One region of the Bacillus sp. 11B20 genome, then DNA from elsewhere that is predicted to be linked to it. Evidence: predicted binding sites of a transcription regulator. Region 1 holds the regulator's gene; the other holds the start of a gene.
The links. Region 1 encodes Rex, which represses fermentation and respiration genes when NADH is low (regulators of the CRP and FNR family bind a similar motif). Its sites were predicted from a motif close to TTGTGAAATATTTCACAA; they were not measured.

Region 1 (3,424 bases):
CAAGAGCTTTCCAAGTGCTAAACGGGTTTTCTGGCCGCCGCTTAAAGATTGGACGGTTGTCTCATCTTCAAAATGACTAAAGCCGAGTCCATGAAGAATGGAGCGGACATCTGCTTCATATTGATAGCCGCCTTGATCTTTAAATTCCTGCTGAAGCCTGTCATAGGTTTTCATCAGGGCTTCCAGCTCAGAACCTGTGGAAGAAGCCATTTTCTCCTCAATGGTTCTCATCTCTTGTTCCATCTCTTTTAAATGATCAAAAACCGATAATAATTCGTCTTTTAGCGTACGTGTAGACGTCACATCGGTATGCTGTGCTAAATAGCCGATCGATAGGTCTTTTGGTTTGATGATCTCACCTTGCTCGTAAGACATTTGACCGGCAATGATTTTCAAAAGCGTGGATTTGCCTGCGCCGTTACGACCTACAATGGCAATTCGATCCCTTGCTTTGACTTCCAATTTTATATTCGTTAAAACGGTATCAGCGCCAAACGATTTGGACAGCTGATTCACTTGTAGAATCATCATGTAACTTCACCTCTGCTATAATATGTTAAGTGTAGCTTATCAGCAGTAAACCGGCAAATGTTACATACAATCGCCATATTCAAATGAAAGACAGATAGGAAAAAATAGTGTATCATTTGAGTGAGGGAGCGTTGAAAGATGAGTCAATTTAGCCACTTTAACGAACAGGGGAGAGCAAAGATGGTCGACATTAGTGACAAATCGTCTACAGTGAGAACCGCCGTTGCTGTTTCAAGTGTTCGTATGATAAAAGAAGTGTTTCATAAAATACAACAGCATGAAATTGGAAAAGGGGATGTGCTGTCTGTTGCACAGGTTGCTGGCATCATGGCAGCAAAGCAAACATCTACCATCATTCCAATGTGTCATCCGCTTGCACTAAAAGGCGTGGATATCTCCTTTAATTGGGAGGAAGACGGAAATGCGCACATCCTGAACATACAAGTACAGGTGAAAACAAAAGGAAGTACGGGTGTGGAGATGGAAGCGCTCACTTCTGCTTCAGTATGTGCACTGACCGTTTACGATATGTGCAAAGCGATTGATAAAGGCATGATCATCGGTCCAACCTATCTAATTGAAAAGACAGGCGGGAAAAACGGTGATTTTCACAGAGCATCTGATATTTAAGTTGGAGGACCTTATATGAATATAGATCAGTCAAAAATTCCACAAGCGACAGCCAAACGTTTGCCGCTTTACTACCGTTTTTTAAAAAATTTGCATGCATCAGGAAAACAAAGGGTGTCATCAGCTGAGCTTAGTGATGCAGTCAAAGTGGATTCTGCTACCATTCGCCGAGATTTTTCGTACTTTGGTGCACTTGGGAAGAAAGGGTATGGCTATAATGTCGATTATCTCTTGACCTTCTTCAGAAAGACCCTTGACCAAGATGAAATGACCAATGTCATGCTCATTGGTGTCGGGAATTTAGGGACTGCTTTTTTACACTATAATTTCATAAAAAATAATAATACAAAAATTTCAATGGCTTTTGACGTCAATGAGAGTAAAATAGGAAGTGAGATAGGCGGCGTGCCTGTCTATGATTTGGATAAGCTTGAAGAGCATGTTCAAGAGGTAGGAGATATCCCTGTTGCAATTTTGACAGTACCTGCCGTAGCAGCTCAATCCATTACAGATCGTTTGATTGCCCTTGGCATCAAAGGAATCCTTAACTTTACGCCGGCTCGATTGAATGTGCCGGAACACATTCGAATTCATCATATAGATTTGGCGGTTGAACTTCAGTCTCTTGTGTATTTCTTAAAGCATTACTCTGTTACGCAGGAGGACTGACGAAAAGGGGTAAAGGGGGTGGAGCAAATGGGTCCGATCGGTCCTGGGAGTTTGATTCTGATTGCGATTGTAGCGCTCATTATTTTTGGGCCGAAAAAGCTTCCTGAATTAGGAAGAGCAGCAGGAGATACATTACGTGAATTCAAAAATGCCACAAAAGGCTTAGCTGATGATCAGGAAGAAAAAAAGAAAAAAGAAGATCAGTAGAATAGGATGAGCTTCATGAATGTCAAAGATATGCCGCTTATGGAGCATATTGTGGAACTGCGAAAACGCCTAGTGATCATTGCGATGTTTTTTGTCGCCTTTATGGTGGCTGGTTTTTTTCTCGCTAAGCCGGTCATTGTGTATTTACAAAATACCGATGAAGCGGCAACACTTACGCTGAATGCATTTAAACTTACAGATCCACTGTACGTGTTTATGCAGTTCGCATTTGTCATTGCTTTGGTTTTGACGTGTCCCGTTATTTTATATCAGCTGTGGGCGTTTGTGAGTCCTGGCTTATATGAAAAAGAAAGAAAGGTGACACTTGCTTACATTCCGATTGCACTGCTTTTATTTTTGAGCGGTGTGGCTTTCTCTTACTTTATTTTATTTCCGTTTGTCGTCGATTTTATGATGCGAATGTCGAATGATTTAAATGTAGAGCAAGTCATTGGGATTCATGAGTATTTTACATTTCTAATGCAGCTAACACTTCCATTTGGCTTTTTGTTTCAGATGCCAGTCGTGTTGATGTTTCTCACCAGACTCGGCATCATCACACCGATGTTTTTATCAAAAATACGGAAGTATGCCTATTTTGTCCTCCTTGTCATTGCCGCACTCATTACACCGCCAGAGCTTGTTTCTCACCTCATGGTCACCTTGCCAATGCTCGTTTTATACGAAGTGAGCATTATCATTTCAAGAGTGACCTATCGCAAAATGCAGCAAACAGAGGAGAAAGAAAAACATTATGTTTCATAAAAAAGCATCATGATCCAATAAGGGATCACGATGCTTTTTCTATTGTGTAAATTGATTGATCGCGTGAAAGAGGTGCTCATAATAGGCGGGCTCATGCGAGACAAAATCTCGAATACGTACTTCCCTGCTTTCCTCACGTCGTTCTCCGTTTGTATCAACTTTAAAGCCCTCGATTCGAATTCTTTCACATGATCCTGTTAAAAGCTGCTGTGCATCAACCAGTTTTGCTCTGTACAGACCAGCAACTTCTTCTTTCTGTAGATGAACTTCCATATGCTTTTCTTCATTCATATAAAGATACACATGGCAGAACTCACGGTCAATGAAAGAAGGCAGGTGAATTTCATCTTTTATGATTCCTGTATAAGTAAGGTTCTCAAAAGGGATAGAAAGACCAAGCTCTTCTTCTACCTCTCTTAAGCCATCAGAAGGCTGTTCATCTGCGAGAAGGTGACCTGCTGCGGTGATATCAAACAGTGAAGGAAAATCCTTTTTTGCAGGACTCCTTAGCTGAAAATAGAGATACACGGTGCCAAGCTCCTTTTTAAGAAGCCAGAAATGAAATGTTTCATGCCAAAGACCTTGGGCGTGGACATCTGAACGAGCGGCAGCTCCAATGGTT
Region 2 (3,424 bases), on a different contig from region 1:
AACGGAATCGTATATACAAGGGTTTGAGATAACGCAAGCGGCGTCATATTGCCCATTTGCGCCCCTGTAATCACTGGGATTCCTACAGCACCAAATGCACCAGATGCAGCATTGGCAATTAAGCAGAGCATCGCAGCTTTCAGCGGTTTAAACCCAAGCTCTGTTAAGAGAGCGGCACTGATCGCAATCGGTACACCAAACCCAGCAGCACCTTCTAAAAATGCGTTAAAGCTAAAACCTATTAATAAGAGCTGAAGACGTTGATCTTGAGAGATTCCTGCAATACTAGAACGAATGACATCGAACTTACCAGATTTCACGGCAATTTTATAGAGCCATACCGCCATGATCACGATATATCCAATCGGCCACAGCCCATTAGATATACCGAGCAGCACAGCAGATAATGCCTTTTCAACTGGCATATGGAAGAAGAAAACAGCTGTTACAAAACTGACGATTAAGGTAAAACAAGCGGCTAAAACACCTTTTAACTTAAAAACGGTTAATGCAAGTAGGAAAAACAAGATTGGGAGCATTGCCACCAATGCACTGACGAATTCATTACCAAACGGATCATATATTTGCTGCCACATAGTGATTCATCCTTTTCTGCTCAGATAGGTTGCTTTTGATTGATTAAAAATGAGGAGCCAAAATCTCTTTTAACACATTCACACTGTGTGCAAATTTTTCTTTCTCTGTATCATCCAGAGCAAGCTCCATCACTTCTGTTGCACCATTTCGATTCACAAGGGCGGGTACACCAATGTAGACATCTTCTGCTCCGTACTCACCATCCAAGTAAGTGCTGACCGTTAAAATACTGTTTTCATTGTGCAGGATCGCTCTTGTAATGCGGGCTAAACTCATTGCTACGCCGTAGTAAGTGGCGCCTTTTTTCTCAATGATTTGGTAAGCGGCATGACGGACATTTTCCATGATTTCATCTAAGTCTTCTTGTTTGTATTGATCATTTCTCTTCATTAATTCTGTAATTGGTACACTTCCGATATTCGCATGACTCCAAACAGCAAGCTCAGTATCCCCATGCTCGCCAATGATGTACGCATGCACATTGTGTGCCGCTGCTTCAAAATACTCACTGAGCATGTATCTAAATCTTGCCGTATCAAGCGTCGTACCACTGCCAATCACTCGTTCTTTTGGTAGTCCACTGAATTTCCAAGTCGCATATGTCAAAATATCAACTGGGTTCGTAGCAACTAAGAAAATGCCATCAAATCCGCTTTTCATCACATTGTCTACAATACCTTTAAATATATTTAAATTTTTCTCAACAAGGTCAAGTCTCGTTTCACCTGGCTTTTGGTTTGCGCCAGCACAGATACATACAATGTCTGCATCCTTACAATCCTCATAATCTCCATACCAAGTATTCACAGGATGCGGGGCAAATGCTTTTCCGTGGTTTAAATCCATCACGTCACCCATTGCTTTGTCTTGATTCAAATCGATAACAACCAATTCATCTGTGATCGCTTGATTTATTAATGTAAAGGCATAACTGCTGCCGACGAAACCTGCTCCAATAAGGGCTACTTTGTTTACTTTTTCGTTTGTCATTTATCTCATCCTCCTGAGTAAAACTAGGCTGTTTTTATTATGTGAAGTATTTCACATTCTTATTGTGCAACACTTCACAAACTTTTGCAAGGGGGTTGCTCAAAAAAAATATGTAGCGAATTTGTGAACACATTTATTGTGCTTTCAAAGCGCTGGTTCCATACATATTTCCACAAGAAAAAAGCTGCCAAACGCTCTTCGGCAGCTTCATACATGTTTAATAAGGGCCCCAGTTGATCATGACCCCAATACAAATAAATACAAGACCAATGACAAACCAAATGAGGGCAAGCGGCACCATAAAACGCAGCCACTTTACATAAGGAATACCACTTGCAGCAAGCACAGCCATCAACACACCAGAAGTCGGATTGATACAGTTGACCACCCCTTCACCAAGCATTACTGCTTCTACAGCTACCTGTCTTGTGATGCCCATTAAATCAGCGAGCGGCGCAAGAATCGGGATAAAGACTACGGCTTCTCCTGATCCTGATGAAATCAAAAAGTGAAGAAGCGCACTCGCAATATACATCCCGATCGCACCAGCAATTGGACTAAAGCCTGTCAGCATACTCGCCAAGCCGTTGACCACTGTATCAAGCAGCTTCCCATTTTCTAAAATGACCGAAATACAGCGTGCCATCCCAACAATAAGTGCGCCGTATACAAGGCTTTGACACCCGATAATAAACGTTTTCGCAATATCATTGGCCGCTAATCCTCCAAGCAGTCCAGCTGCAATTGCCATAAAAATGAACACACCGGCCATTTCCTTATCGGTCCAGCCAAGCTGAAGTGCGCCATATAAGAACCCTCCAAGTGACAATCCGCACACCGCTAAAATCAGCTTATGTCTGCCAGTGAATGCAGGCTTGTCCACAGATTCCGCATCGGCTCCGCCAAGCCCCTTAGCAGGAAACCATTGATCGCCAAGAATGCTTCCCTTGTCTTTATTCTTCAGACGTCTTGTATATAAATAGATGTACACAATACTAGAAATAAGGAAACAAAGATAAATGATGACACGCAGGCCAATGCCAGAAAAGATCGGCAGCTCTGCGATCGTTTGTGATAAACCTAATGGAGATGGAGATAAAATCGTTGCATTAAACCCTGCGTAACAGCCGATGTAGATGACAGCCGCTCCTGCTACAGCATCCCATTTCAAGGATCGTGCCACAATGATGCCAATCGGAATAAACCCAATAACAGAGTTCACGACAATTCCGGTCGTTCCAAGGACTGAAAATAATCCCCCAACAATACAAATAAACAATAATTGCTTCGTTTGAAACCGGCTGATGACATGGTGAATCATCCCGTTAATAGCACCTGTTTTCTCCAAAATGGCAATGGTTCCGCCCGTAAATAGAATCAGAAAAATAATAGAAGCGGACCCTACCATCCCTTCTTGTATAGCAGTGAAAAAGCCTACTGGACTCACTGGTGATTGATCAATGCGGTGATAACTGCCAGGAACGGCTGTTGTGATCTCCCCAGATGTCTTTCGGTCAAACTCACCCGCTGGTACAAAATACGTTGCTATCGTACAAATCAGTGCAATCATAAATAAGAGAACATACGCATCCGGCATTTGAAGTTTTCGTTTCTGTTTCTCTGGTGCTGATACTGTCGCTGTTTTCATGTGTCAAAACCCCTTTGTCCCGATCGGAATTTCACTTAATTTTCAGAATAATCAAATGATGTGTTATATTATAAACACTGTTGATATTTAAGATCAATATTATTTCACTAAAATAATGTTTTGGCAGATTATCTGTCAGCAAGGAGGCTCTTCATGACAACTTTGACAAACGAAATGAAACAAACCGTG

Region 2: ACN6NB_RS01555 (L-lactate dehydrogenase) is a predicted target of Rex. The motif match lies at 1,627-1,644, and genes of this name have one in related genera.

What each region holds. Positions count from the first base shown of each region.
Region 1 covers NZ_JBLZWZ010000006.1:5,670-9,093, forward strand. Annotated here, with positions in the region: gene ACN6NB_RS02820 (ABC-F family ATP-binding cassette domain-containing protein) at 1-531, opposite strand, end outside; gene moaC (cyclic pyranopterin monophosphate synthase MoaC) at 670-1,161, shown strand; gene ACN6NB_RS02830 (redox-sensing transcriptional repressor Rex) at 1,177-1,830, shown strand; gene ACN6NB_RS02835 (twin-arginine translocase TatA/TatE family subunit) at 1,858-2,037, shown strand; gene tatC (twin-arginine translocase subunit TatC) at 2,044-2,802, shown strand; gene ACN6NB_RS02845 (NUDIX hydrolase) at 2,842-3,424, opposite strand, start outside.
Region 2 covers NZ_JBLZWZ010000005.1:139,800-143,223, reverse strand. Annotated here, with positions in the region: gene ACN6NB_RS01560 (L-lactate permease) at 1-596, opposite strand, end outside; gene ACN6NB_RS01555 (L-lactate dehydrogenase) at 640-1,587, opposite strand; gene ACN6NB_RS01550 (YfcC family protein) at 1,805-3,235, opposite strand; gene ACN6NB_RS01545 (M20 peptidase aminoacylase family protein) at 3,389-3,424, shown strand, end outside.